Regions from separate parts of the Gemmiger qucibialis genome, predicted to be linked through region 3. Evidence: predicted binding sites of a transcription regulator. Region 3 holds the regulator's gene; each other region holds the start of a gene.

Evidence for each region. The regulator Rex, encoded in region 3, represses fermentation and respiration genes when NADH is low (regulators of the CRP and FNR family bind a similar motif). The targets are predictions, from matches to a motif close to ATTGTTAANNNNTTAACAAT.
Region 1: PG062_RS05755 (butyryl-CoA:acetate CoA-transferase) is a predicted target of Rex. The motif match lies at 6,295-6,314, and genes of this name have one in related genera.
Region 2: fucO (lactaldehyde reductase) is a predicted target of Rex. The motif match lies at 4,404-4,423, and genes of this name have one in related genera.

What each region holds. Positions count from the first base shown of each region.
Region 1 is NZ_JAQFEN010000002.1:419,628-429,493, reverse strand. Features, by position in the region: gene acrA (acryloyl-CoA reductase electron transfer subunit beta) at 1-170, opposite strand, end outside; gene acrB (acryloyl-CoA reductase electron transfer subunit gamma) at 188-973, opposite strand; gene PG062_RS05780 (acyl-CoA dehydrogenase family protein) at 990-2,159, opposite strand; gene PG062_RS05775 (3-hydroxyacyl-CoA dehydrogenase family protein) at 2,292-3,164, opposite strand; gene PG062_RS05770 (enoyl-CoA hydratase-related protein) at 3,348-4,133, opposite strand; gene PG062_RS05765 (thiolase family protein) at 4,152-5,366, opposite strand; gene coaD (pantetheine-phosphate adenylyltransferase) at 5,467-5,955, opposite strand; gene PG062_RS05755 (butyryl-CoA:acetate CoA-transferase) at 6,525-7,871, shown strand; ZMP/ZTP riboswitch at 8,348-8,438, shown strand; gene PG062_RS05750 (formate--tetrahydrofolate ligase) at 8,492-9,866, shown strand, end outside.
Region 2 is NZ_JAQFEN010000002.1:356,764-366,629, forward strand. Features, by position in the region: gene PG062_RS05465 (BlaI/MecI/CopY family transcriptional regulator) at 248-640, shown strand; gene PG062_RS05470 (HD domain-containing protein) at 738-1,229, shown strand; gene PG062_RS05475 (helix-turn-helix domain-containing protein) at 1,368-2,357, shown strand; gene sdaAA (L-serine ammonia-lyase, iron-sulfur-dependent, subunit alpha) at 2,534-3,409, opposite strand; gene sdaAB (L-serine ammonia-lyase, iron-sulfur-dependent subunit beta) at 3,412-4,098, opposite strand; gene fucO (lactaldehyde reductase) at 4,495-5,643, shown strand; gene PG062_RS05495 (hypothetical protein) at 5,850-6,299, shown strand; tRNA gene PG062_RS05500 (tRNA-Ser) at 6,646-6,736, opposite strand; tRNA gene PG062_RS05505 (tRNA-Ser) at 6,777-6,867, opposite strand; gene PG062_RS05510 (copper homeostasis protein CutC) at 6,994-7,743, opposite strand; gene PG062_RS05515 (hypothetical protein) at 8,017-8,301, opposite strand; gene PG062_RS05520 (LexA family protein) at 8,621-9,247, shown strand; gene PG062_RS05525 (putative DNA modification/repair radical SAM protein) at 9,418-9,866, shown strand, end outside.
Region 3 is NZ_JAQFEN010000001.1:136,095-145,960, forward strand. Features, by position in the region: gene PG062_RS00665 (ComEC/Rec2 family competence protein) at 1-472, opposite strand, end outside; gene PG062_RS00670 (FtsK/SpoIIIE family DNA translocase) at 465-3,791, opposite strand; gene PG062_RS00675 (ClpP family protease) at 4,284-5,015, opposite strand; gene PG062_RS00680 (redox-sensing transcriptional repressor Rex) at 5,274-5,921, shown strand; gene PG062_RS00685 (thymidine kinase) at 6,054-6,668, shown strand; gene PG062_RS00690 (hypothetical protein) at 6,703-6,876, opposite strand; gene PG062_RS00695 (ABC transporter substrate-binding protein) at 7,346-8,719, shown strand; gene PG062_RS00700 (carbohydrate ABC transporter permease) at 8,994-9,866, shown strand, end outside.

The sequences.
Region 1 (9,866 bases), on a different contig from region 3:
ACCTCGCTGCCCATCACAACGCCGCACAGCTCAACGCCAAGGTCGTTGGCCAGCTTGCGGCCTTCACTCAGCAGCTGATAGCTGATGGCCTGTACCTGGCCTTCGCGCTGTTCGCAGAATACCCACACGCCCTTGAAGGCGGCGGTGTCCATTGCATTGAATTCAGCCATTGTACTTCTCTCCTCTCTCAAATCAGGTGCTTGTCGTTCAGGATGCCAACCAGCTGGGCAGCACCCTCAACCATCATGCCGGCGCCCTTGACCGGGGGAGCAAAAGACTTGTAAACGTTCGTCGGGGAGCCCTTCAGGCCGATGGTGTCGGTCTCAATGAGGGGATCATCCTTCAGAGCATTGTAGTCGAACACTTCAACGGGCTTGTCATAGCACTCAAAAATGCCGGAAACACTCATGTAACGCGGGGTGTTCAGCTCCTTGATGCAGGTCAGCAGGCAGGGGGTGTTCACCTTCAGCTCCATGTAGCCATCTTCAAGCTGGCGCTTGACGATCAGGGAGTTGCCGTCCTTCTTGATATCGGTAACATAGGTGACCTGGGGCAGGTGCAGCTTTTCAGCAATCTGCGGGCCAACCTGTGCAGTGTCGCCGTCGATAGCCTGACGGCCGCAGAAAACGATATCCTCCGGGCCAACGCCGATCTTGTTAACGGCAGCTGCCAGGATCTGGGAAGTTGCAAAGGTATCGGAACCGCCGAACTCACGGGCAGATACCAGCACGCCGCGGTCAGCACCGCGGGCGATCAGCTCACGAAGCATGCCTTCTGCCGGCGGCGGGCCCATGGTAACAACAACAACTTCGCAGCCGGTCTCATCTTTCAGCTGCAGGGCAGCCTCAACGGCGTTCAGGTCGTCGGGGTTGGTGATGGTTGCCATCGCAGCACGGTCCATGGTGCCGTCAGCCTTGACAGCAACCTTGCCCTGTGTATCGGGAACCTGTTTGACACAAACAATAGCTTTCATTGTACGTCTTGCCTCCTTACTTCAGCAGCGCGCCGGAGATGACCATCATCTGCACTTCGCTGGTGCCTTCGTAGATCTCGGTGATCTTGGCATCGCGCATCATGCGCTCGATGGGGTAGTCACGGGTGTAGCCGTAACCGCCGAACAGCTGCAGGCAGCGGCGGGTAACATCGCTGGCGGTGCGGGCTGCAATCAGCTTAGCCTCGGCAGCCTCAACGCTGTAACGGACCTTAGCGCCGTTCATGGCCTGCTGCTTTTTCAGGCCAGCCTTGTAAACCAGGTACTTGGCAGCGTCAACGCGGGCTTTCATCTCAGCCAGCTCGAACTGGGTGTTCTGGAACTGAGCGATGGAACGGCCAAACTGCTTGCGCTCCTTGACATAGGCAACAGTCTCGTCGATTGCGCCCTCTGCGATGCCCAGAGCCTGTGCGGCAATGCCGATACGACCGCCATCCAGGGTAGCCATAGCCAGCTGGAAGCCCTTGCCCTTAACGCCGAGCAGACGATCCTTGGGGATGATGCAGTCTTCCATGATCAGCTCGCAGGTGGAAGAACCACGAATGCCCATCTTATCTTCGGGCTTGCCGACCTTGAAGCCGGGGTCGGTGCGCTCCACGATGAACGCGGAGATTTCCTTCTGCTTGCGGCCGCGCTTGTCGGTCACAAAACCGGTAACAGCAATGATAATGAAGACATCAGCATAGCCAGCGTTGGTGATGAAGATCTTGGAGCCGTTCAGCTTCCAATGGTCGCCCTCATCCACAGCAAAGGTCTGCTGGCCCTGTGCATCGGTGCCGGCGCCGGGCTCAGTCAGGCCGAAAGCACCCAGCCATTCGCCGCTGCACAGCTTGGGCAGGTACTTTGCCTTCTGGTCTGCAGTGCCGTTCTCATAGATAGGAGCAGCACACAGGGAGGTATGGGCGGACAGGATAACACCTGTGGTGCCGCAAACCTTGCTCATTTCCTCAACAGCCATCACGTAGGAGAGCACATCGCCGCCTGCGCCGCCGACCTCTTTGGGGAAGTAAATGCCCATCATGCCCAGCTTTGCCATCTTTTCAACGGTCTCTTTGGGGAAATATTCCTCCGCGTCAACCTTTTTGGCAAGGGGTTTGACTTCGTTCTCAGCAAATTCTTTGTACATTTTCTGTACCATAGCCTGCTGCTTGGACAGAGTAAAATCCATAACGGTATCCTCCTTATCTAACAGTGCGCCTGCTGCCCCGCAGCCAAAGCCGCAAGGGCAGGTTTACAGGCGACTGAACAAATCAATCCTGACGGAGATTTTGCACTCCGTCAGGAGAGATTGTTTCAAATTTTACAGGGCATCAACAGCGGTCTTGGTGCGGTCTGCGTTGTAAACGTAGAAGCCCTTGCCGGTCTTGCAGCCCAGGTTGCCGCCGCGAACCATCTTACGGATGAGCGGGCAGGCGCGGTACTTGCTGTCGCCGGTCTCCTTGTACAGAACGTCCATGATGGCCAGGCAGATATCCAGGCCAATGAAGTCACCCAACTCCAGGGGGCCCATCGGATGGTTGGCACCCAACTTCATAGCGGTGTCGATGCCGGCAATGTCAGAAACGCCTTCCATCTTGATGAAAGCAGCTTCGTTGATCATGGGGATCAGGATGCGGTTGACAACAAAGCCAGCAGCCTCGTTGACCTGAACGGGGGTCTTGCCGATCTCAACGCTGATCTTTTTGATGGTCTCAACAGTCTCGGCGGGGGTGTTCACGCCTGCAATAACCTCGATGAGCTTCATACGGTCAGCGGGGTTGAAGAAGTGCATACCAACCAGGGGACGGGTCAGGCCCTTGCCGATCTCAGTGATGGACAGAGAAGAGGTGTTGGAAGCAAAGACGCACTCCGGCTTGCAGATCTTGTCCAGCTCGCCAAAGGTGGTCTGCTTGACCTTCATATCCTCAAAAGCAGCCTCAACGATCAGGTCGCAGTCAGCGCACAGATCTTCTTTCAGGCCAGCGGTGATGGCAGCCATACGGCGGTCAACTTCAGCCTGATCCAGCTTGCCCTTGGCAACCAGCTTTGCATAGCCAGCTGCGATCTTATCCTTGCCTTTATCGGCCCATTCCTGCTTGATATCACACAGGGCAACAGTGAAGCCCTCAGTCTGTGCAAATGCCTTAGCAATACCCTGGCCCATAGTGCCAGCGCCAATAACGCCAACTTTCATAGTTGTGCCTCCTGTTAAAAATAATAATGAATAGAGAAAAAGGAAGAATGAAGGTGTGCCGCAAGCGGCACGATTTTAATAAGGAACTTTGGTGCAGCCACAGCGCCCGCCCTTTTTGAACAGCGCGCAGCGCTGTGATCCACCACCATTATTCATTATTCTTTATTCATTTTTCTTTCAAAATCAGTTGTTGGTAAACACTGCCTTGGGTTTCGGCTTTTCACGGCTCAGGAAGCACTGCATGCCTTCCACCTGGTCGTGGGTTTCGAAGCAATCGCCAAACAGTTTTTCTTCAACCGCAACAGCCTCGTTGATGGGCTTGGAGATGCCCTCGTTGATGGCCTTCTTGCAGTGGCGGACTGCGATGGGAGCATTCTTGGCAATCTTATTTGCCAGCTTCATCACATTCTCCATCAATTCAGCCTGCGGGTAAACAGCGTTGACCAGGCCGATACGCAGGGCTTCGTCTGCCTTGATGTTCAGGGCAGAGTAAACCAGCTGCTTTGCCATGCCCATGCCAACCAGGCGGGCCAGACGCTGGGTGCCGCCGAAGCCAGGGGTGATGCCCAGGCCAACTTCGGGCTGGCCGAAGACGGCGTTATCGGAGCAGATGCGGATATCGCAGCTCATGGCCAGCTCATTGCCGCCGCCAAGGGCAAAGCCGTTGACAGCTGCGATAACGGGCAGCGGGAAGCTTTCGATCTCCAGGAACACATCATTGCCCAGCTTACCGAAGGCCTCGCCTTCTGCCTTGGTCATGGTGGACATGGAGCCGATATCAGCACCGGCAACAAAGCTCTTGTCGCCTGCACCGGTCAGAACAACGCAGCGCACGGTGTTCTGGTCGATGGCTTCAAAAGCGGCCTTCAGGTCAGCCAGAACTTCGGGATTCAGTGCATTCAGGGCTTTGGGACGGTCAATGGTGACGATCGCAACAGCGCCCTGAATTTCAGTCGTAACAAAGGACATTGTCAATTCCTCCGTAAATTACATTTCCACGATGGTGGCGCAGCCCATGCCGCCGCCGATGCACAGGGTAGCCAGGCCCTTGTGTGCGCCGCGATGCTTCATGGCGTACAGCAGAGTGACAAGGATACGAGCGCCGGAAGCGCCAACGGGATGGCCCAGAGCAATGGCGCCGCCGTTGACGTTCAGCTTTGCCTGGTCAAAGTGCAGAGCCTGGCCGACTGCAACAGACTGTGCAGCGAATGCTTCGTTGGCTTCGATGAGGTCCATATCATCAACAGTCAGGCCGGTCTTTGCCATAACCTTCTTGGTTGCGGCGATGGGGCCCAGACCCATGACTTCCGGCTCAACACCAGCCAGTGCACCGGCAACCCAGGTAGCCAGAGGCTCAACACCCAGCTCCTTGGCCTTTTCTTCGCTCATGATAACCAGAGCAGCTGCGCCATCGTTGATGGCGGAGGAGTTTGCAGCGGTAACGATACCATCCTTCTTGAAGCAGGGCTTCAGCTTGCCCAGAACTTCCATGGAGCTCATGCGGGGGCCTTCATCGGTATCAAACACGGTGTCACCCTTCTTGCCCTTGATGACAACGGGAACGATCTCATCCTTGAAAGCGCCATCAGCGATAGCCTTGGCTGCCTTCTCCTGAGAATGGTAAGAGAACTCATCCAGCATCTCACGGGTGATGGGGCTGTAGCCGTACTTCTTCTGGTAGGTTTCGTTGGTGCAGACATTCTCGGCGGTCATGCCCATGTGCATGTTGCAGCCGGTTGCATCCCACAGAGCATCGTTGACCATGGTGTCCACCAGCTCGCTCTTGCCCATGGGGTAGCCCATGCGGTAGCCGTAACGGCCCTTCATCATAGCGAACGGAGCCATATCCATGTTTTCCATACCACCTGCAACAACGATGTCAGCATCGCCTGCTTCGATCATCTGGGCAGCCATGTTCACACAGTTCAGGCCAGAGCCGCAGACAACGTTGACGGTGACAGCGGGGGTCTCGATGGGCAGGCCGGCTTTCAGAGAAGCCTGGCGTGCAACGTTCTGGCCCAGACCAGCCTGGATAACACAGCCCATGTAAACGTGGTCAACCTGCTCCGGCTTGACATTGGCGCGGTTCAGGGCTTCCTTGATGACAATGGAGCCCAGCTCTACAGCAGGAACATTGGCCAGGGTGCCGCCGAACTTGCCGATAGCAGTACGGCATGCGGATGCGATAACGATTTTCTTCATAAGAAACAGCCTCCTAAAAATATGAATCTTATTTAGACGGTTGGGAATCCTTTGTATCTTTACAGGCCTTAGCGACCCGACAAAGCACGTTTTCGGGGGGTCAAACTTTACCCTCACGGATTTTTTTCTTCAGGGCAGCTTCCACATTGGGGGTAACGAACTTGGAAACATCGTGGTTGTAATGGGCAGCCTCCCGCACAATGGTGGAGGAAAGGTAGCTCCATTTCAGGGACGTTGACAGAAACACGGTTTCGATCCCCGGGTAGAGCGCGTGATTGGTGTGCGCCAGCTGGATCTCGTTTTCAAAATCCGTTACGGCGCGCAGCCCCCGCACCATTACGGTGGCGTGCTGCTGTTGGGCAAAGTTGACTGTCAGGCCGTCAAAGCTCATCACCTTGACATTGGGGATATCCTTGCAGCATTCCCGCAGCATCTCTTCCCTTTCCTTCACGGTAAACAACGGGGTTTTGGCGCTGTTGTTTAGCACGGCAACGATCAGGGTATCAAACATGCGGGAACTGCGTTTGATAATATCCAGGTGGCCGCGTGTAACGGGGTCAAAGCTGCCGGGATACATTGCAATGGGCATAATCTTTAGTTCCTCTGCAGTGCCAAAGCTGTTAAAAATCTAACAGTCCTGGACGGAAATAAAAGCACCATGCGCGCCGCGCGTTTAATGGGCGGGCCTTAACCCCCGCCGCAGACCGTACCGCCTGCCTGGTGCTGCAAGTGAACTCCGGCTCCTATTTCAGGGATCCGTTTGGCTCACACTTATAGTTTTACACTTTTGTTAAGCTTTTGTCAATGGCTTATCTGTTAAAAATCCGACAAAAGTTTCTGGGCTGTTTCAGTGGAATGTACAAAATCCACCCGATTTGCACGTTTTGGGGGCAAAAAATGAACTTTATTGGTTGACAAGCGTCAATATAATGTTAAAATAATATCAATGGTTGTGGTGCTGTGCCGCCATTCTTCCGGCGGGGCTCCCCCGCTGCGGGCAGCGCGCCACGCCACCGGGCGGCTGATTTTCAGGCATCCGCACTGTGCGTACCGCCAGAGCAGCGTACCGCCCCATAAACATTATATAAATAGGTAAGCAAATCCGCAAAGATTACATAAGCAGTTTTTGCGGAATGAACAAAGGAGCTGTTTGTAGAAATGGATTTTAACACTGTTTATGCACAGAAACTGACAACGGCCGACCGCGTTGCCGCTTTGGTCAAGGATGACGATTGGGTCGATTACGGCTGGGCCATCGGCACCCCTGTCAGCTTTGACGCTGCTTTGGCCAAGCGCCTGCCGGAGCTGCACGGGATTAAATTCCGCGGCGGCATCCTGTGCCATGTGCCGGAAATTTTCAAGATCGAAAATCAGGCAGAGCACTTCTGCTGGAACAGCTGGCATATGGGCGGCATTGAGCGCAAGGCCGTTGCCGCCGGTTACGCTTACTATTCTCCCCTGCGCTACTCCGAGCTGCCGCGCTACTACCGCGAAAGCCCCGACCCGCTGAACATTGCGGTGTTTGTGGTTGCCCCCATGGATAGCCACGGCTACTTCAACCTCGGCCCCTGCGCCAGCCATCTGGCCGATGCTGCCCGCAAGGCCGACAAGGTGTTTGTGGAAGTGAACAAGAACATGCCGGTCTGCCTGGGCGGCTACGACAACTGCCTGCACATTTCCCAGGTTGACGGCATTATCGAGGGTGACAACCCGCCGATCGACCAGCTGGGCGGCGGCGGTGCCCCCACCGAAGTTGACCAGGCTGTTGCCCGCCTGGTGGTGGACCGCATCCCCAACGGCGCCTGCCTGCAGCTTGGCATCGGCGGCATGCCCAACGCCATCGGCGCCATGATTGCCGAGAGCGACCTGAAAGATTTGGGCGTACATACCGAGATGTATGTGGACTCTTTTGTAGATATGGCAAAGGCTGGCCGCATTACCGGCCGCTGTAAGAACATTGACAACGGCCGCCAGGTCTATGCGTTCGGTGCCGGCACCCAAAAGATGTACGACTACCTGGATAACAATCCGGAGTGTATGTCTGTACCCGTTGATTACACCAACGATGTGCGGGTGATCAGCAGCCTGGATAACTTTATCTCCATCAACAACGCCATTGACGTTGACCTGTATGGCCAGGTGAACGCCGAAAGCAGCGGCACCCGTGCCATTTCCGGTGCAGGCGGCCAGCTGGACTTTGTGCTGGGTGCCTATCTTTCCAAGGGTGGCAAGAGCTTCATCTGCCTGTCCTCCACCTTCTTTAACAAAAAGACCGGCCAAAACGAAAGCCGCATCCGTCCCACGCTGCACCCCGGCAGTGTTGTGACCGATACCCGCGCCAACACCGATTATCTGGTGACCGAGTACGGCGTTGCCCGCCTGAAGGGCCTGACCGCCTGGGAGCGTGCCGAAGCCCTGATCAACATTGCCCACCCAGATTTCCGTGAGCAGCTGATTGCCGACGCCGAAAAGATGGGCCTGTGGCGCAAGAGCAGCAAGCGCTGATCCGTTGTTTTTTATTCTGTTCTTGACGGCCTTGAAGCGGGCAACGTTGGTTGCAAACTTCTTGTCATCATCCCCACGGGTGCGGTTAGTGTTGACAGAACGGGCGGCGGTAACGATAGCAGTAGAAGTGAACGTAAGATACTTCCTTTCTTGCCTTTCGGCGATAAAATATTGACAGAGTGGTAAGCTCTGTGGTACAATACAAAGAAGAGGATGGGGTGCCGCCGCGTGAACAGTGACGCTCCGCTTGCCTAGGAACTAATCGGCTTCTTCCGCTTCCAATTCCCAGCATTCTGTGTCACTAACGAACGCAGAAACACCGGAATTGGCTCGGATATGTACTCTGAATCTGTCCACATTGGCAACCCCCCTTTTTCTGCCGCCTGGGTATAGCACGGGCGGCTTTTTTCTACCCTTTTGTATCCGCCAAAAATTGGCTTGACAAACTGTGTGCCGGTGTGATACAGTAACAATAACGCAGGGCCGCTGACTGACGGAATCTGGTGGGCATGACCACCGGGGAAGCGGGCTATTCCCTGCATTAAGCCGACCGTCTGGGCTGCATACACTGATGTATAGTGTACGCAGCCCTTTATTTTTTGTAAACGGAGGAATGCCACATGCTGAGCGACATTGTAATTGCACAGGCAGCCAAAATGCTGCCCATTGCCAAAGTAGCTGAAAAACTGGGCCTTACGGACGAGGACCTGATTCCTTATGGCCGTTACAAAGCCAAGATCAACCACAAGCTGATCCACAGTGACCGCCCAGACGGCAAGCTGATCCTGATGACCGCCATCAGCCCCACCCCTGCTGGCGAGGGCAAAACCACCACCAGTGTTGGCCTGGCGGACGCCCTGAACGCCATGGGTAAAAAGACGATGCTCTGCCTGCGTGAGCCCTCCCTTGGGCCCGTGTTCGGTGTAAAGGGCGGCGCTGCGGGCGGCGGTTACGCCCAGGTTGTGCCCATGGAAGATATCAACCTGCACTTTACCGGCGATATTCACGCCATTGGCACCGCAAACAACTTGTTGGCTGCCATGATCGACAACTCCATCCAGCAGGGCAACCCGCTGAACATTGACCCCCGCCGCATCGCCTGGAAGCGCTGCATGGACATGAATGACCGCCAGCTGCGCTTTATTGTGGACGGCCTGGGCGGCAAGGTGAACGGCACCCCGCGTGAGGACGGCTTTGACATCACCGTTGCCAGCGAGGTCATGGCGATCTTCTGCCTGGCCACCGACCTGGCCGACCTGAAAGACCGCCTGAGCCGCATTGTGTGTGCTTATACTTACGATGGCCAGCCGGTCACTGCGGGGCAGATCGGCGCAGCAGGCGCTATGGCGGCTTTGCTGAAAGATGCCATTGACCCCAACCTGGTCCAGACGCTGGAAAACAACCCCGCCATCATCCACGGCGGTCCCTTTGCCAACATTGCCCACGGCTGCAACAGCGTGACTGCCACCAAACTGAGCCTGAAGCTGGCCGATTACGTTGTGACTGAAGCAGGCTTTGGTGCCGACCTGGGCGCTGAAAAGTTCCTGGATATCAAGTGCCGCATGGCGGACCTGCACCCCTCTGCGGTGGTTCTGGTTGCCACCGTCCGTGCGCTGAAATCCCACGGCGGCGTTGCCAAGCCGGATTTGAACAAGCCTAGCGTGGAGGCCGTCCGCAAGGGCGCGGCCAACCTGGAGCGCCACATTGACAACATCAAGAACGGCTTTGGCCTGCCCGTCTGCGTTGCCATCAACGCTTTCCCCACCGACACGCCGGAAGAGATGGCCGTAATCGAGGAAGTATGCGCCAAGGCGGGCGTCAAGTGCGCCCTGTCCGAAGTGTTCGCCAAGGGCGGCGAGGGCGGCAAAGCCCTGGCCGAGACCGTTCTTTCCATCATGCCGGAAGCCCCCCAGCCCATCCAGTACACCTACGACCTGGGCGCTTCTCTGCCGGAGAAGATCGAAGCAGTTGCCAAAAAAATCTACCGTGCTGACG
Region 2 (9,866 bases), on a different contig from region 3:
CAAGCAAAACACGTTTGTCAAAATACCGAAAAAAGTGGAAAATTGCCGCGGACAGCCTGCCAATAAGTACAGATGTGCGCAAAACGAAAACAGATGCTTTTACAAATGTAAAATGCTGACCACCAAAACAGCCAAAAAGTAAGTGCACATTTTGTGCAAAATGCACCTTGCTAAAATATCTGCCACAGATGTAAAATAAAAGCACATAAATCAACCACAAACATAAAAGAACGGAATGGAGAGAAGAATGAAAGCACTTTCAACCAGTGAAGAGCAGGTCATGGCGGCGCTGTGGGCCTGCGGCAAACCGGCCACCCGGCGGCAGATCGCGGCCAAACTGCCGCCGGACTGTGTGTGGGCGGATTCCACACTGCTCAACTTCCTGCTGCGGCTGGAAGCCAAGGGCTATGTACGGCCCGAAAAGCAGGGCAACAAAAATATTTATACCCCGCTGGTGCGCCGTGTGACCTATTGCGGGGCAGTCAGTGCGGCACACCTGCAAACTCTGTATGGCGGGGACCTGCGCAGCATGGTGGCAGCGTTATCGGATACCGGACGCATCACCAATGCTGAGATGGAGCGTCTGGCCCGCTGGCTGGACACCCGCGTGGCTGAAAGCCCGGAATACGATTACGATTGACCCCCAAAAAGGAAAACTGCCTCTTGCTTTTATAGGGCGGTGCAGTACAATACAGACAGATGCTTGACTTGTAACAGAATGAGAGGGGAAATAAGACATGACAAAATTGGATGACCTTGCTTTGCATATGATTACATATTACGCAGCGGATCCTGCCCGCATCCAGCACTTTATCAAGGTGCACAGCTTTGCTGCGCTGATTGCCCGGCAGGAGGGGATGGATGCCGCAACGCTGGAAATTCTGGAAGCCGCTGCCTATGTGCATGATATCGGAATCAAACCGGCAGAGCAGACCTATGGCAGCTCCGCGGGCAGATATCAGGAAGAGCTCGGCCCCGCCCCGGCCCGCGCCATGATGTTGGAATGCGGCTTTACCCCGGCGCAGGCCGACCGCGTTGCTTATCTGGTGGGGCACCACCATACGTATACCAATATCAACGGAATGGACTATCAGATCCTGGTGGAAGCGGATTTCCTGGTCAATCTGTATGAGGATTCTGTACCCAAAGCAGCGGCGCAGAACGCGCTGGATAAAATTTTCAAAACGCAGACAGGCAAAACGATCTGCAAAGAAATGTTTGTGATGTAAACGATACTACGATAAATTTTCTGCCCGCAACCGGCGGTTGACACATTTCCAACAGTCAGGTTCTTTTTTGCAACGGCACCAGCTGGTACGATAAAGCCACCGAAACAAAACCCCACAACACAAGAGAGGACATTGACCATGATCTTTGCAGACAAATTGATCGCCCTGCGCAAAAAGGCAGGATATTCCCAGGAAGAACTTGCCCAACAGCTGAACGTGACCCGGCAGTCGGTCTCCAAATGGGAGGGCGCACAGTCGGTGCCGGACATTGAAAAGATTTTGCAGATCAGCAAGCTGTTTGGCGTTACCACAGATTACCTGTTAAAAGACGAGATGGGCGAACCGGAATATGCCGAAAGTGAGCTCACCGCCCTGCGCCGTGTAACGCTGGAGCAGGCTAACGCTGCCCTGGCCCAGGCAAAGGTCAACGCTCCCTACATGGCGTGGGGAACCGCGCTCTGTGTTGCTTCACCTGTTATGCTGCTGCTTTTGGGCGAAATCTGCCAGCATTCCCAGTTTGGCCTGAACGAGAAGGTGGCGACCGGTATTGGCCTGTGCGTTCTGCTGGTAATGGAATGCGTGGCTGTGGTGCTGTTTATGCTGTGCGGCACGAAGAACCGGGACTTTGATTTTTTGGAAAAGGAACCCTTTGAAACAGAATACGGCGTGACCGGCATGGTGCGGGAACGCCAGGCGGCGTACCGTCCCACCTATGATAAATTGAACCTGACCGGCACCGTGCTGTGCATTCTGTCCGCTATTCCGCTGTTTGTGGCCATGATGGTGAACAGCGGAATCGTGATGAATGCGGCGGTTTGTATTCTGCTGGTGTTGGTTGCCTGCGGCGTTTTTGCCTTTGTGCTGGGCGGGACCTATTACGGCGCAACGGAAAAGCTGCTGGAAGAAGGGGACTACACCCGCCACAGCAAAGCCACCCGTGAGCTGCGTACCGCCATCAGCGTGGTGTACTGGCTGGTGGTCACGGCGGCATTCCTGCTGTACACCTTTGGCCCCAAGGGCAACGGCCAGCCCCAATACAGCTGGTTCATCTGGGCCATCGGCGGCATTCTGTATGCGGCCCTAGTGCTGGTGGTGAAAATGGCGCTGAGAAAGCAAAATAATAAATAATAATGAATAAAGAATAATGTTGGTGGACCGCCGTGCGGTGGCACGGCTCAAAAAATAGGGCGCTACTTTCCTACAGCAAATTGCCAATGAAGGAAAGTAACGCCTTATTTTAATGTGCGCGCGTGGCGCGCACACCGCCATTATTCTTTATTATTTATTCATTCTGATGCTGCGCATCAGCCCTGCATCTGCACAATATCCCGGATCGCCTTTCCCGTCGGGGTGCCGGCAAGGCCGCCGATGCCGGTTTCGCGCAGGTCATTGCTCATGGCAGCGCCAACTTCGGCCATCGCGTCGATCACCTCGTCCGCGGGGATATGCCCTACCACGCCGGCCAGCGCCATGTCCGCGCAGGAGACTGCGTTCATGGCCCCGATCACATTGCGCTTGATGCAGGGAATTTCCACCAGCCCGGCCACGGGGTCACACACAAGGCCCTCCAGGTTGGTCAGCGCCATGGCAAAGGCTTCGGCGCATTGTTCGGCGGTGCCGCCGCGCAGCTCCACCAGGGCGGCGGCTGCCATGGCGCTGGCAGCGCCGACCTCGGCCTGGCAGCCGCCCTCGGCGCCGGCCAGCGTGGCGCGCGCGGCCACAACCTGCCCAAACCCGGCGGAGACATACAGCGCGCGGCAGATGGCTTCCTCGTTATAGTTGCCGCTGCGCCACAAGGGCAGCAGCACCGCGGGCAGAACGCCGCAGCTGCCCGCCGTGGGCGCGGCGACAATTCGTTTCATGCAGGCGTTGCATTCGGCGGTTTTCAGGGCTTCGGCCATCACCTGGGCTAGATAGCCGCCAGTCAACAGCTGGCCGCGGGCTTCGGCTTCGGCCACTTTGGCAGCATCGCCGCCCGCAAAGCCGCTGGCGGAACGATCCGCGCCACAGTAGTTATCGCTGGTTTGCACCATCACCTGCCACAGGTGGTGCATTTCGGCCAGGGACTGGGGGCGGGTCAGCCCGCTTTCCAGCAGGTCGCTCTGCAAAATAACGTCCCACAGGGGCTGGTTGTTCTGGCGGCTGACGTTCAGCATTGCTTTAACGGAAGAATATGCCATAATCACGCGCCCTCCTTTGTTTCGGTCTGCTGCGCAAGGTTCAGACCGGTCACTTTCACAATGCCCTGCATGCCGCGCAGTTCGGCAATTAAGGCGTCCGGCAGGGGCTGGTCACATTCCAGCACCATTACGGCATAGCCCCCGGCGGTGGAACGGTACAGCTGCATGGTGGCAATGTTGATACCCCGCTGCGCCAATGCGGTGGTCACTTCGGCCACATGGCCGGGGGTATCCTGATTGTGAACGATCAGGGTGTTGTGGTCGCCGCCAAAGTTGGTGGTAATGCCGTCGATCTGGCAGATGTTGATGCGCCCGCCGCCGATGGAAGCACCCATTACTTCCAGCTTGCGGCCGCTCACCCCTTCCAGCCGCAGCAGGGCGGTGTTGGGGTGGGCACCGCGCAGCACCACGGTGCCGATGGTATAATCCAGCCCGGCCTGCTGCGCCAGGGAAAAGCTGTCCGGGATGCGTTCATCGTCTGGCAGCATGCCCAGCAGCCCGGCCACCAGCGCACGGTCGGTACCGTGGCCGCGGCCTGTGGCGGCAAAGCTGCCATGCAGCAGGATCTCGGCGGTTTTTGGGGCTTCGCCCAACAGGTTGCGCGCTGTAAGCCCAATGCGCACCGCGCCAGCCGTGTGGCTGCTGGAAGGGCCTGTCATCACGGGGCCCAGCACATCAAATAAGCGCATGACGTTATCCCTCCTAGAGTGTACCTGAAAAGTCGAAAATCTGGCTTATTTCTTTGCTTTCAGATACACCTTATAAAAAACCGGGCTGCGCGCCGCGGCTTTGGCCTGATAGTTAAAAAGGCACGGCCAAAAAACAGGTCGCGCCTCATTGCAAAAACAGTATAGCATATCGCGCAGGTGTTTGCAAGTGGGGGACAGCACGGAAGAAATGCCCAAAAACTTTAGAAACTTTTGGGTGGCTTAACAGCAAAGTGGAATTTTCACAATAAAGCGGATACAAAAGCCCAAAGACGGCAGGGTAAAACGATGTTATAATTATAACAAAGGCATGGAACGGGCTGCGTACAGCGCGTGCCCAAGAGCAAACCATGCACAGAAAACGGAGGTAATACCATTATGGCTGACCGCATTGTTTTGAATACTATCTCTTACCATGGCCATGGTGCAATCGAGAACATTGTTCCCGAACTGACCGCCCGCGGCTATAAAAAGGCTTTTGTCTGCTCTGACCCCGACCTGATCAAGTTCGGCGTTACCGGCAAGATCACTGCCCTGCTGGATGCAGCCAGCTTCCCCTATGCTGTTTACAGCGAAATCAAGCCCAACCCCACCATCCAGAACGTGCAGGACGGCGTTGCTGCTTTCAAGGCAGCTGAGGCGGACTGCATCGTGACCATTGGCGGCGGATCTTCCATGGATACTGCAAAGGCCATCGGCATCATCATCAACAACCCCGAATTTGCGGATGTCCGCAGCCTGGAAGGCGTTGCCCCCACCAAAAAGCACGCTGTGTTTACCATTGCCGTACCCACCACCGCCGGTACCGCTGCCGAAGTTACCATCAATTATGTCATCACCGATGTAGAGAAGAAGCGCAAGTTCGTCTGCGTGGATACCAACGATATTCCTGAAATCGCTGTGGTTGACCCCGATATGATGTCCAGCATGCCCAAGGGCCTGACCGCCGCCACCGGTATGGACGCACTGACACATGCCATTGAAGGCTACATCACCAAGGGCCATTGCACCATCTCTGATATGTTCCACCTGGAAGCCATCAAGCTGATCTCCGAGAACCTGCGCGGCGCTGTGCAGAACACCCCGGAAGGGCGCGAAGGCATGGCTCTGGGTCAGTACATTGCCGGCATGGGTTTCTCCAATGTTGGCCTGGGCATTGTCCACAGCATGGCACACGGTTTGTCTGCTCTGTACGACACCCCGCATGGCGTTGCCTGCGCCATCATCCTGCCCACCGGCCTGGAATACAACAAGAGTGTTGCAGGCGAGCGTTACCGCGCAGTCGGCAAGGCTATGGGCGTGACCGGCATTGACGAGATGAATGATGCCGAAGCCGCTGATGCAACCATCGCAGCCGTCAAGCAGCTGAGCGCCGATGTTGGCATCCCCGCAAACCTGCATGGCATCCTGAAGGAAGAGGACATCCAGTTCCTGGCAGAGTCCGCTTTTGCCGATGCCTGCTGCCCCGGCAACCCGCGTGATACCAGCGTTGAGGAGATCAAGGAACTGTACAAGGGCCTGCTGTGATCTTTCGATGAACTGAATCCATAATTACCGCCCCGCATGCTGTCCACTGCTGCATGCGGGGTGGTTTTTCGTGGCAGAAATATTGAGGGATGCTGCGATTTTAATGTTTCATTGACGAAAACAGCGTGACATGCTATAGTATAGCTAACCAAACAAGAACAAAATACATGCAGTGGCCAAACAACAAATGAAAGGCAGGGAAGATCGTGAGCCAATTTTGGAACCAGCTGAAAGACCGGGTGCAGGCAAGGGGAGCGCAGGCCAACAGCACCATTGGCATTATTGGCGGAGCAGATGGCCCAACGGCGGTATTTGTCAGCACGAAGCCCGACAGCTGGCTGGGCACCCTGCTGGGGCTTCTGCCGTGGGGGACGGGAATAATTTCCGCGGGCCTGCTGCTGGGCTGGTGCCATAAAGATAAAAAGCGCCTGCTGCTGCCGATGATCCTTTCTACCGTTGGCTGCGCCGTTGGGGCGGAGCAGGCTGCTGTTCAAGCAGCGGCAGTGTGGCAGGCGGCCAGGCATATGCCGGAGATCCCCATGCCCGGTGCCATGCTGCGCACAGCGGCAGCCAACGCGTTCAGCACCGGGCTGTGGTTCAGCGCGGCCACGCTGGTATGGTCTCTGGCGGTGCTGTTCCGCCGCCGCGCATCCTGAACTGCATCCTTGTGCCGCACCGTATAATAAAAGCCGGAGTATACCCGCAAAACGCTTGTGGAAACACTCCGGCTATTTTTTGAAAAAGAAGTTAGTTACAACTAACAAATGCAACGGTTTTAACGGGGCTGCTCATCCCCCTTTGCGGGGACAAGCCTTGGGGCGGCCTGTTTGTTTTTGTGTGCGGGATACCATGAACATCAACCTGTGTTTGTAGAAATAGACGATATTTTCGACTTTTCAGATACACCCTAGATAGGGGTATTATTGAGGTAAATGGTGGGGTAGAGGTGCGTTTAGATAAACCAAAAACCCGCATATCTTACGCAGATACGCGGGTTTTTGTTGGCGGAGTAAGAGAGATTTGAACTCTCGCGGCCCTTTCGGACCCTACGCCCTTAGCAGGGGCGCCTCTTCGACCTCTTGAGTATTACTCCACAAGTCAAAGTGATAAACTATTCACTTTTTCACACAAAATGGCGGAGAGGATGGGATTCGAACCCATGGTCCGCTCGCGCGAATCGCTGGTTTTCAAGACCAGTTCCTTAAACCACTCGGACACCTCTCCACAGTGGCCACCACCAAGGTGCGATAGTTATATTACCATAAGCCATGCAGAATGTCAAGCATGAAAATGAAAAAACAGCAAAAGAAATTGCAAAAATTAAAAAGAAAAAGAGAAAATACAATAAAATCACGCCAAATCGTCCAACACTTGGCGCGCGGCACGCACGGACGCTGTATCCGTCTGCTGGATATGCCACTCGTCCAAACCGGGCAGCCCCATGGGAACGCCCTCGCGGCGGAACACCATCCGGCTTTCCAGTTCCACTTTCCCACTCATGTGGTAAGCCCTTGCGCCCGGCAGGGCAGCCGAAAGCTGCCGGATCACCCCAGCGTTTACCCCGGCACCGATCAGTACTTCCGGACCATTGGTGCGGTCACGCTCTGCCAACAGGCTGCACAGAACGTCAACACCCTGCACACAGCTGGCGGCGGCACCACTGGTCAGCACGGTATCAATTCCAAGGGCGGCGGCGTCGCGGTAGGTTTGCAATGGGTCGGCAGATACATCAATGGCGCGGTGTAGGGTGAGCCCAGCACCATTGGCGGCCTTTGCCAGCCGTGCGGTTGCGGTGCAATCCAGCGTGCCGTCCGGGTTCAGGCAGCCAATCACAAAACCGTTAGCCCCGGCACTGTGCAGCTCGGTGATCTGCACGCACATCATCTCAATCTCTTCCGGCATATATAGAAAGTCCCCTGCACGCGGGCGTATCAGGCAGCGCACGGCAACATCGCTTTCGTGTCGGATCTGACGCAGCAGCTCGGTATAAGGGGTCAGCCCACCGGCCAGCAGTGCACTGCACAGTTCCAGACGGTCCGCCCCGCCAGCAATGGCAGCGCGCGCCGATGCAAGGCTATCCACACAAACTTCCAGCAGCATAATGACCCTCCAAAACGATTTTTCTTACTTAAGGCAATACCGCATAATTCTAAGTGCCGATACGGCAGGCGAGGTGCGGCAGATGCTAAGCCAAAAGCGCAGATAATACTGGATGTCTTATCGAGCATTTTGGCAACGCAGATGCCGTGCCGCAGCTGCCGGAGCGGTGCTTAAGCCGCAAGGCGGGAATTATGCGGTATTGCCTTAATATAAGAGTAACACATTCCGGACGGGGTTACAATGCCTTTGCGCTACCAAAGAGCGCCGACAAATTTAAGCGGCATGCCCACCGCGCATAACGCGCAGGGGTGGGGTGCTGCTTTGTGGGTGTGGCTGCGGGGCAATGGTTACGCTCCGCTTTTGCGTATTGGTATTGCGCAGGGCAATGCGTACCCCAGCAACTGCGTTAAAGGTGAAGCACAGCACGGCCCCAATGGCGAGGGCTGGCAGTAGGGAAAGCTGACCTTCTGCCACGGCGCAGACGACCATCAGCCCGCCAAAACCGATGGAATACAAAAGGACATTGCAGATAAGCTCGGTAAGTAGATTCATTTTCATAATTATGACCTCCGGGATCGTGCCGCAAATTAAAAAACAGTTGCGAAAAATGCAATAAAAGTACAACGATAAATGCATAAGAACAACTTGAGGTTGTTTTATGAATCTAGAATAGTACAACTAGCGGTTGTTGTCAAGGGGCGCAAAACAACTTTTTCTAGAATATTTTTTCACGGAATCTCTTTACAAATACTACCTTGGGTTGTATAATGAAACCATAAAACTTGGCGAATGCCGCGGCTTGGGCTGGTGCATGGGTGCATCGCTTGACTGCTGCTTTATGTACAGCGCGGCAACCACAGTGAAAGTAGGAAAAACCATGTTTTCAGAACGACTGAGAGAAGCCCGTAAGGCGAAACATTATAGCCAGGCAGAAGTTTCGCGCCTGCTAGGCGTTACCCAACAGGCTGTTGGCAAGTGGGAGACTGGGCGCTCCACCCCGGACCCACAGACAGTTGCCCGGCTGGCAGAAATTTTAGATACTACCGCAGACATGCTGCTTGGCCTGCAAAGCAACGCAGACGCGCACGGCGCCGTTGGGCAGCGTGCGTTCAGCCAGTATACCCAGTGCCCAATTCCTGTTGTGGGGACGGTGCGCGCAGGGTACGATGCCCTTGCTTTTGAGGAAGATTACGGTACAGAATACGCCAGCGTAAAGGACCCGCAGAATTATTTCTATCTTGTGGTTAAAGGCGACAGTATGGAACCGCGCATTTCGGATGGCGATCTGGCCCTTATTCACCGCCAGAATACGCTGGATAACGGTGACCTTGGCGTTATGGTGTATGGTGATGGCAACGGTACCCTGAAAAAATACATCCAGCGCGGCAACGCTGTTGTGCTGCATCCTTTCAACCCGGATTATGAGGATTTGATCATCCGCGGGGAAGAATTGGACCATTTGTACATTGCCGGTAAGGTTGTGGAGACCAAAGCCAAGTGGTAAAAAACCGCAGCGCGTTCCCGCGGTAATGCGGATGAGGCCAGCAGATAACTGAATAAAATTTTTCCTACACGCCGTCTGCAAAACAATGCTTATGCGGCGGCGTGTATTTCTTATACCATTTTTTAGGGCACGTTATAAAACCGTGCTGGCTAGTAAGAGGAGAACGAACCATGCAGCTGGAAGATAAACTTGCGATTTTGGCGGATAGCGCCAAGTATGATGTGGCATGTACTTCCAGCGGTGTGGACCGCGCCGGGGTACACGGCAAGCTGGGGTGCAGCGTGGCGGCGGGCATCTGCCACAGCTTTACGCCGGATGGGCGGTGTATTTCGCTGCTGAAAGTGCTGTATTCCAACGCCTGCTGTTATGATTGCGGTTATTGTGTCAACCGCCGCTCCAACGATGTACCCCGTGCGACCTTTACCCCGCGGGAGCTTGCAGAACTGACAATCGGCTTTTATAAGCGTAATTACATTGAAGGGCTTTTCCTTTCCAGTGCGGTCATCGGTACGCCGGATTATACGATGGAACGCATGATCGAGGCGCTGCGCATTCTGCGGCAAGAATATCATTTCAACGGCTATATCCACGCCAAAACCATCCCCGGCGCGGACGCGGA
Region 3 (9,866 bases):
TCACGTCAGTTTCGCTCAGGTCGGGGGTCAGCAGGGTCTGCACATCAAAGTTCTGTAAAACGGCCTGCATGCCGCCCACATGGTCGGCATGGGGGTGGGTCATCACCAACAGGTCCAACTGGCTTACACCATAGCTGCGCAGGTCCTGCACAAGGTTCTGCCGGGCATCCTTGGGGCCTGCATCAATCAGGCAGGCCGCACCGTTCTGCAAAATCAGCACGGCATCCCCCTGCCCCACATCTAGGAACACCACTTCGGTTTTCCCCTCCGGCAGCGGGGCTGTGGTTTCGCTCTGGCTGGGTTCCAGGCCAACCCATTGGTAAATCTGGTCCCAGCTGGGCACAAAACCGTTGCCGCCGTAATTTTCGACCACATACAAGGCAACGGCGATGAGAACAGCGGCCACAATGGTCCACATCTGGGGGCGGCGGTAGGAATGGCGGCAATACCTGCGCCGCCGGTATTTACTCACCCTGGCCCAGCTGGCGTTCCTGCCACTGGGCGCGGGTCAGCAAAACGGCACGGGGCTTGGCGCCCTCATAGGGGCCGATAATCTTTTCCTGTTCCATCTGGTCCATGATGCGGGCCGCACGGGCATAGCCCAGCTTGCAGCGGCGCTGCAAAAGGCTGGTGGATGCCTGCCCGGCTTCGATGACGCATTCCACCGCCTGTTCAAACATGGGGTCGCGGCTGCCGCTGTCATCGTCCGGATCGGAGCTGCTGCCCTTGCCGCCCTTTTCGGCCACGGCACGGCGCTCCATCTCGGCAATCATCTCTTCATCATACTGGGCGCTGGAAGTGGATTTGATAAAGTTCAGCACAGCGCTGATCTCTTCATCCGTCACAAAGGTACCCTGCACACGCACGGGCTTGGAAGCACCGACCGGCAGGAACAGCATATCGCCGTTGCCCAGCAGCTTTTCGGCGCCGCCGCTGTCCAGAATGGTGCGGGAGTCGATCTGGCTTGAAACTGCAAATGCAATACGGCTGGGGATGTTGGCTTTGATCAGGCCGGTGATAACGTCCACGCTGGGGCGCTGGGTTGCCACAATCAGGTGGATACCGGCCGCACGGGCTTTCTGGGCAATGCGGCAGATATAATCTTCCACCTCTTTGCCGGCAACCATCATCAGGTCGGCCAACTCGTCAATGATAATGGCGATATAAGGCAGGTGTTCCAGCACATCGGGGTGCTGCTTGGCCAGCTTGTTATAGCTCTTGATATCGCGCACATTGTTTTCGGCAAACAGCTTATAGCGGCGCTCCATCTCGGCCACACTGGCCCCCAGGGCACCGGCGGCCTTGCGCGGCTCGGTCACAACGGGCATTAACAGGTGGGGAATGCCGTTGTACTCAGCCAGTTCCACCACCTTGGGGTCGATCAGAATCAGTTTGACATCTTCCGGACCGGAGCGGAACAAAAAGCTGATGATGATCGAGTTGACGCAGACGGATTTACCGCTGCCGGTGGAGCCGGCGATCAGCAGGTGGGGCATTTTACACAGGTCCGCCACCTGGGCTGTACCGGCAATATCTTTGCCCAGCGCCATGGTCAGTGGGCTGCGCATGTTGATGTAGTTCTGGGATTCAAACACCCCGCGGATGCTGACGGTAGAGCGGATCTTGTTGGGCACCTCGATACCGACGGCGGGTTTGCCGGGAATGGGGGCTTCGATACGCACACCGGCGGTGGCAAGGTTCAGGGCGATATCATCCGACAGGCTGGTGATACGGCTGACCTTGATGCCTGCCTGGGGCTGCAGCTCATACCGGGTCACGGAAGGGCCGCGGCAGATATCCAGGATATGGGTCTTAACACCAAAGCTGTCCAGCGTGTTCACCAGGATATCGGCGTTTTTCTTCATCTCGGCGGCCGCGCCGCGTTCATCTTCCGGCTTGGCCGCATTGAAAAGGTTCAAAGATGGGTAAGTATACGGCGGGAACTCCTCTTTGGCCTGGGCGGCAAAGGCTGCCGTAGCTTCGCTGCTGGCATCCTCGTCCGCTTCGCGGGCTACGCCGGCGGGTGCGGTGGCTGCCGGGGCGGCAGGGGCTTTCGCCATTGCTTTGGCCACGCTGGGCGGGCTGGAAATGGGAGCCGAAGCCGAATTGCCCATGCTGGAAGATACCCGCAGCCGGTTGGGGCTGCCGGGGCGGCGTTCATCCGTTACGCTGTATACTTTAGGCGCAGCGGCGGCAGGCTGGGCCGTGGGCTGCGGTGCCGGGGCCTGCACGCTGACCCGCCCGGTGAGCAGATCCGATACCGGAATTCCGGCGTTCCAGGCAGCCTTGGCTGCATCGAAACCGCCCTGGTCAAAGCTGCCGCCCAATGTGGGGATGGCTGTAACAGGGGCAGGCGCTGGCTGGGTGGGTTCCGGCACCAGCGGTGTTTCAAAATTATCCGCGCTTTCGCTGCTGCCAACGTCATCCGGTTCCGGCAATTCCTCTACCGGCTCCAGCGGGGTGGAAAAATCTTCCACCGAGGCAGCAGGTGCGTTATCATCCGGTTCCGGGGTCAGCGGGGTTTCAAAACTTTCCGCTTCATCCTCATCGGGCAGGCCCACATCGGCACCGGCCACGGGGGTATCCCGCCCGGTCACGGCGCGCTGGATCAGGTCATTCAGGCTGTCTTCCTCCACCGGGGCTTCCTCAGCCTGCTGGGCTTCCGGTTCCAGGTGCAGCTCAAAGCTTTCTTCCTGCGGCTGGGGCTGGGGTTCCGGCTGGGGCGCGGGGTACTTGCGATGATTCAACTGCTCCAGCGGGTCAAGGCCAAAGGTGCCGCCGGGGCCGATCTCAATTTTCTGCAGCGGGTCATGCTGCACGGCGTTCTGCAAAGCGCGCTGGGAAGCATCCGGCCCCAGGTCCACATCAAAGTCCGAACGCTGGGCGGGCGGGGCAAAGCTTTGGGTGTGCTGCACGCCTTGGGGCGCAGCCTGGGCACGCTGCATATCGGGGTATGTTGCGGTGCCGGGCTGCGTATACGCCTGCTGGGGCTGGGCCGCCGGCTGGCCGGCCTGCGCCGCGGCGGCTGCCTGGTCGGCAGGGTTTGCCTGGGCCGCATTGCGGCGGGCGGCTTCCTCCTGTTCCAGATAGGGGGCCACATCAAAGGGGCGGCGGGTGCCAGACTGCGGCGTGGCCGGAGACTCGCCGGCCATGGGCGGCAGGCTGCCGGTCAGGTTTTCAAGGGATTCTTCCTCCGCTTCATGGCCAAACAGCTGGGTATCATAAGCGGTTTCTTCCTCCGCACGGGCGGCGCGGCGGGCTTTGAACTCCTGAATATAATAGCTGATGAACTGCACCACATCCACCGGGGTAACGGCAAAAAACACCATCAGCCCCATCAGGATGACAATAATCATGACGATATTGGCACCGGGACGGCCACAGACGGCCAGCAGCGATGCGCCGATGGGCACGCCCAGCACACCGCCGGTCCAGAACTTGCGCTGCCCCCAGGCAAACAGCATCTTGACGGTCTGCCAGGGGGTATCCCCTACCTTAAAATCCGAGAAGATGACCGCCGTACCGGCCAGCAGTACCGCCAGCAGCACCACCTTGCCAATGAAAGTGCCCACATGGTAACCGGATGCCAGCAGATAGGCCAGATACAGCAAAAACGGGCCGACAAAATATGTAACCACGCCAAAGGTGCCAAACAGCCAGCTGCGTAGAACATTCCAGAAGCTCTGCCCCGGCACCAGCACCAGCGCAATGGCCAGAATGCCAAGCCCGGCCAGCACCACGCTGCGGATCAGGTTTTGCTGCTGGGCGCGGCGCTGTTCCAGCCTGGACATCCGCTTTTTGCTGCCGGAGGCCGAACTGTTGTGTCTGGCCCCGGAGCTGCTGCTTTTACTGCTTTTGCTGCCGGAGGCGCGGTATGTGTTTTTACTGTTTTTTCCGTTTTTGGCGGAACTTGAACGTGCCATGCTCTCCCTACCTCTTTACTATAATATGCGTATATTCAGGCTGCCCTGTTCAGCGGGCAGCCATTGTTGATTTGCTTTGGCGCGGCGGGCCCTGCCCCCGTTTTGAACGAAAGTTTGTTTGCCTTTTATCTGGCAGCGGGCGGCCATTAAACAGCATCCGGCGACCCCGCATAAAGAGACTTTCCGCGCAGTGATTTTATCTGCCATCCGCCACGGCAGCTGTGCCGTGCTGTTTTGGGCAGGGGCATACTACCCCTTATAGCATAAGGTATATTGTAGCATGAAAACGCCCGCTTGTAAAACCCCTTTCTCTTTCTATTTTCATCAAAGCCTTTCCGCCCACTGGCGGGCAGCGCCCCCTCAATATCCGGTTTTCCCGGCGTCGATTTCGGCATACAGGTAGCGCAGCGCATCGCCCAGGTTGCCGATGGCGTCGATCAGCCCCTCTTCCACAGCCTGTTCCCCGCCCAGCACGGTGCCCATATCCATCACCAGCTCCCCGGTATTGTGCATCAGCTGGGTAAAGCGCCTGGCGCTGATGCCGGAATGCCCCGCCACAAAGCTGACGATGCGCTCCTGCATCTGCTCAAAATAGCGCAGGGTCTGGGGCACCCCCAGCACCATGCCGGAGTGGCGCACCGGATGCACCGTCATGGTGGCGGTGGGCACAATAAAGCTTTTGCGGGCCGAAACCGCCAGCGGGATACCGATGGAATGCCCGCCGCCCAGCACCAGCGTTGCGCTGGGCTTGCTGATGCCGGAGATCAGCTCCGCCAAAGCGAGCCCGGCTTCCACATCGCCGCCCACGGTATTCAGGATGACCAGCAGCCCCTCAATGGCGGGGTCCTCCTCAATATCCACCAGCTGGGGGATCACATGCTCATACTTGGTGCTTTTCTGGTTATCAGGAGCCAGGCTGTGGCCCTCAATGGTGCCGATCACCGTCAGGCAATAAATGGCATGGCGGCCCTTGGTGGCGGGCACAATGCCGCTGTCCGTGATCAGGTCATGTTCCAGCCGCATGCGCTCCACATCCTTGGCATCCTTGGCAGCATGGGGGGCGGGCTGTTGTTTTGGGGTACGGTTTGGCATGGCGGGGGTCCTTTCCTTCCGACAGAATCGGTGCGCCGGGCAGTGCAAAACCCGGCTATACCCTGACAGTATGCCCCGCTGGTACGCTTTTTTATGCACAGAGGGGCGCGACTGAGCAAAAAAAGCGCGGAAAAACTTAGATAAAAAATTGACAATCGGCACAAGATTGATTATACTTTTACTAGAATTTACATCGGAATTACACAAGAGGCAGGGTGTTCCCTTTACCCCTGCCCGGAGAACGGGAGATTAGTCTTTATGTCATCAACAATGCAAAACAAAGCATCGTTGCCCGTGATCAAGCGGCTGCCCAAATATTACCGCTACTTGAGCAACCTGCAGGCAGATGGGCGTGATAAAATTTCTTCCAGCGAGCTGGCCCGCATGATGGGCACCACCGCCAGCCAGGTGCGGCAGGATTTCAACTGTTTTGGCGGTTTTGGCCAGCAGGGCATCGGCTACAAGGTGGATGTGCTGCTTACCGAGATTGGTAAACTGCTGTTTGGCAACGGCGAGCTGCTGCCTACCGTGCTGATCGGCGCCGGCCGCCTGGGCACGGCGGTCTCCAGCTTTATCAGCCGCGATACCAACGGCTACAAGCTGATTGCCGCGTTTGATATCAACCCCGCCCTGGAGGGCAAGGAGATCAGCGGCGTAACCATCCGCCCACTGTCCGAGCTGGAAAGCTTCTGTGCGGCGCACAAGCCGGTGGTCGCCGTGCTGTGCGTGCCGCGCCAGAGCGCCATGGACCTTTCGGACGAGCTGGTTCGGCTGGGTATTCAGGGCTTCTGGAACTTCAGCCACTATGATCTTTCGGTCGTTTATCCGCAGGTCACAGTGGAAAACGTCCATTTGGGCGACAGCCTGATGAGCCTTGGCTACCGGCTGCGCAGCCATGATGAATAAAAGCCGGGCACACAGCACATGACTGTTTCCGGCGGGGTGTACCCCAGCGCCTGCCCCGGCATGGGTGCAGGATCCTGTGGTACACCCCGATTTTCATGCTGTTTTTCACTTTATTTTAATAAGGAGCCAAACATGGCAAAGCTATATTACCGTTACGGCGCAATGAACAGCGGCAAAACCACGGCGCTTTTGCAGGTTGCTTTCAATTATAACGAACGCGGCATGCGGGTGCTGATTCTGAAAGCCAGCGTGGACACCAAAGGCGGCGATCACATTGTTTCCCGCCTGGGGGTCAGCCACAAGGTGGATGTGCTGGTCAGCCCGGACATGGACATCCTGGATATCGTCCGGGCCGATACCGCCGCCCATGGCAGCGCCCCTGCCTGTGTGCTGTGTGACGAAAGCCAGTTCTTTACCCCGGCGCAGGCCGAGCAGCTGTTTTTGGTCACGGTGGACCTGAACATTCCAGTCATCTGCTATGGGCTGCGGGCGGACTTTATGAACCGCGGCTTCCCCGGTTCCACCCGCCTTCTGGAGCTGGCCCATACCATCGAGGAGATGAAAACCATCTGCGCCTGCGGCCGCAAAGCCACCTGCAACGGCCGCAAGGTGAACGGCGAGTTCGTGTTTGAGGGCGCCCAGGTTGCGATTGACACAGTGGACGCTGTAGAGTATCAGAGCCTTTGCCCCCAGTGCTGGTACCGGGAATACCGCGCTTTCCTGAAACGCCACCCCGCGCACCAGTGATCCATTCTTTTATTTCAATCTGTGTTCCGCCCTTTTAATAAGTAAAAAATGGCACAAAAGCCGCTGCCCAGCCTTGCAGCACCGCTTTTGTGCCATTTTTGTTTCCAACACTTTGCGGCGCAATTTTCAGAGCACCAAAAGGCTGCATATACAAGATATGTTTTATGTGCAGCAATTTCCATTCCATTTTTCGCACATATTTTGCCATCGCGAATATTTTTTAGCATACTGTATTTCTTCCCATTGCAAATTTTGCACGAATGCGCAAAAGAAGTGCGTTTGCGTACATTTTTTGCGTTACCGAATTTGTGCGTTTGTTTTCTGTGATTCATTCAGCATTTTACACGTTTTCCCCTATAATTTCGTTGTAACCGTTTGTAACATATACAAATACGCACAAATTGCCTCAATTTATGCAAGATTTTCCGTAATTTTCGTTAGATGCGGGGTTAAGCTGTTTCAGTATTATGCACAAATTGTTTTGTCTTAGTTCGTATGTTTTGACATAGGTTGATTTTTTGCCCATTTAATTAAAGCAATATTTGTTTGTTTTTATAATTTGCACACCATTTTGGATATTTTTTTGATGTTCACAATTTGTTATTATAACAGCGTTGAATGAAGCGGTCAGTTGTCAGGCCGCTCGTTATAGGAACATTTTTAGGAGGACTAAAACAATGAAAAAGGCAATCGCCCTTGCAATGGCCAGCGTTATGGCTGCTGGCCTGCTGGCAGGCTGCGGCGGCTCCGCTGCCAACAGCACCGCAGCTTCTTCCGAGGCCGCTTCTTCTGAAGCCGCTTCCACCTCTACCGAGGCTGCTACCGAGGCTCACACCGTCAACACCACCGATCCCATCACCCTGACCATCAGCTGGTGGGGCGGCGATGCCCGCCAGGCTGCATACGAGGCTGCCTGCAAGGCATTCACTGAAAAATACCCCAACATCACCGTTGAGTGCACTTACGGCCCGTGGAACGGCTGGGAGGAAGCTCAATCCACTGCCCTGGCTGCCGGCACCGCTGCCGACGTGATGCAGGTCAACTGGAACTGGCTGTTCCAGTACTCCGGCAAGGGTCAGAGCTTCGTTAACCTGAACGATTACTCCGATGTGCTGGATCTGACCCAGTTCCCCTCTAGCGCTCTGGATGCCTGCACTGTGGCTAATTCCCTGCAGGCTGTTCCCGTCGCTATGGCCGGCCGTATTTACTACTGGAACATGGCAACCTTCAAGAAGGCTGGCCTGGACCACTACCCCACTACTGAGCAGGAGCTGCTGGACGCCGCCAAGACCTTCCAGGAAAAGCTGGGCGATGACTACTATCCGCTGGCTGCCGGCCCGCTGGACCGCATGATCATGATGACCTTCTACCTGGAAAGCAAGTACGGCGAGCCCTGGGTTACCGACAGCACCCTGAACTACACCGTTGAGCAGCTGCAGGAAGGTTTGGAATGGATCCAGAGCCTGGAAGATAACCACGTGATGCCCGACCTGAAGACCATGAACGCCGCCGGCGATAAGACCATCACCGATGGTCAGGCCTGGATCACCGGCAAGTACGCCGGCATCTTCACCTGGGACTCCAGCGCACTGAGTGCAAGCCAGAACCTGCCCGACGACGCTGAGTACGTTGTTGGCGACGAAATCAAGTGGGGCGAGGCTGCCAACGGCGGTTTTGCCAAGGTTTCCATGGGTATGGCTATTACCCAGAGCTGCGAGCATCCTGTTGAGGCTGCTGCCCTGATCAACTTCATCCTGAACGAAAAAGAGGGCGCTTCCATCATGGGCACCCAGTGCGGCATGGTTTGCTCCAAGGCCGGCCAGGAATACGCCAAGGAAGCCGGTGCTGTCAACGAGCTGATTCTGGAAGCCAACACCAAGGTTATGGCTTTTGTTGACCAGCCGTTCGACCCCTGCTACGAGAGCACTTCCCTGAAGGACGAGACCAATGGCGTGTACGGCGATGTGTTTGAAGGCTTCAGCTACGATCAGTATGATTCCGCCGAGGCTGCCCAGATCCTGTACGATGGCATCTGCGAAGCACTTGCCTAATCCCCGTTTTCACACTTAAGGCAATACCGCACAATTCCCGCCTAACGGCTCAAGCACCGCTCCGGCGGCTGCGGCACGGCATCTGCGTTGCCAAAATACTCGATAATACACAAAGTATTATCTGCGCTTTTGGCTTAGCATCTGCCGTACCTCGCTCGCCGTATCGGCACTTAGAATTATGCGGTATTACCTTAACCTTACACATCAGCAAGGCTGGCCCCGGCCCCATGGCGGTGGGGCCAGCCCTTTATTATGTAACAAGGAGGTTTCCTTTATGAGCGCACCTGCTGCCAAGACAGTGACCCGCACTCCTTTCAAAAAATGGTGTGATGAAAACGTTGGCCTTTTGTTCCTGATTCCCTGGATCATTGGTTTTGTGGTGTTCAAGCTGTATCCGTTTGCCACTTCCCTGTTCTACAGCTTTACGGATATGAACTTCTTTGACGGCATTACCAAGTACGGCCTGATGAACTACATCTACATTTTTACCAACAAGAAAACGCTGACCTCGTTCATCATCACCTTCCGTTATGCCCTCATCACCGTTCCCCTCAAGCTGATTTTTGCTTTGTTCATCGCTTACATCCTGAACTTCAAGATCAAGTGCGTCAACCTGTTCCGTACCATCTACTACATTCCCTCCATCCTGGGCGGCTCTGTTGCCATTGCCGTTCTGTGGAAGGCCCTGTTCAAAGAGGATGGCATCATCAACATGCTGCTCTCCTTTATCGGCATTCAGGGGCCCAGCTGGCTGGCTGACCCCGATTACGCCATGGTCGTTATCATTGTGCTGCGTGTATGGCAGTTCGGCTCCGCCATGGTGCTGTTCCTTGCCGCATTGAAGGGCGTTTCGGTCGACCTGTACGAAGCCGCCACCATCGACGGTGCTTCCAAAACCCGCCAGTTCTTCTCCATCACCGTGCCGATGATCACCCCCGTTATCTTCTACAACCTCGTTACCCAGATCGCTCAGGCGTTCCAGGAATTCAACGGCCCCTACATTATCTTTAATAATGGCGGCCCCCGCGGTTCCGTCACGCTGGTTTCGCTGCTGGTTTACAACTATGCGTTCAAGAGCAACGAAATGGGTATGGCCTGCGCCATGGCCTGGGTCATGTTCATCATCATCGCCCTGCTCACTGTCATC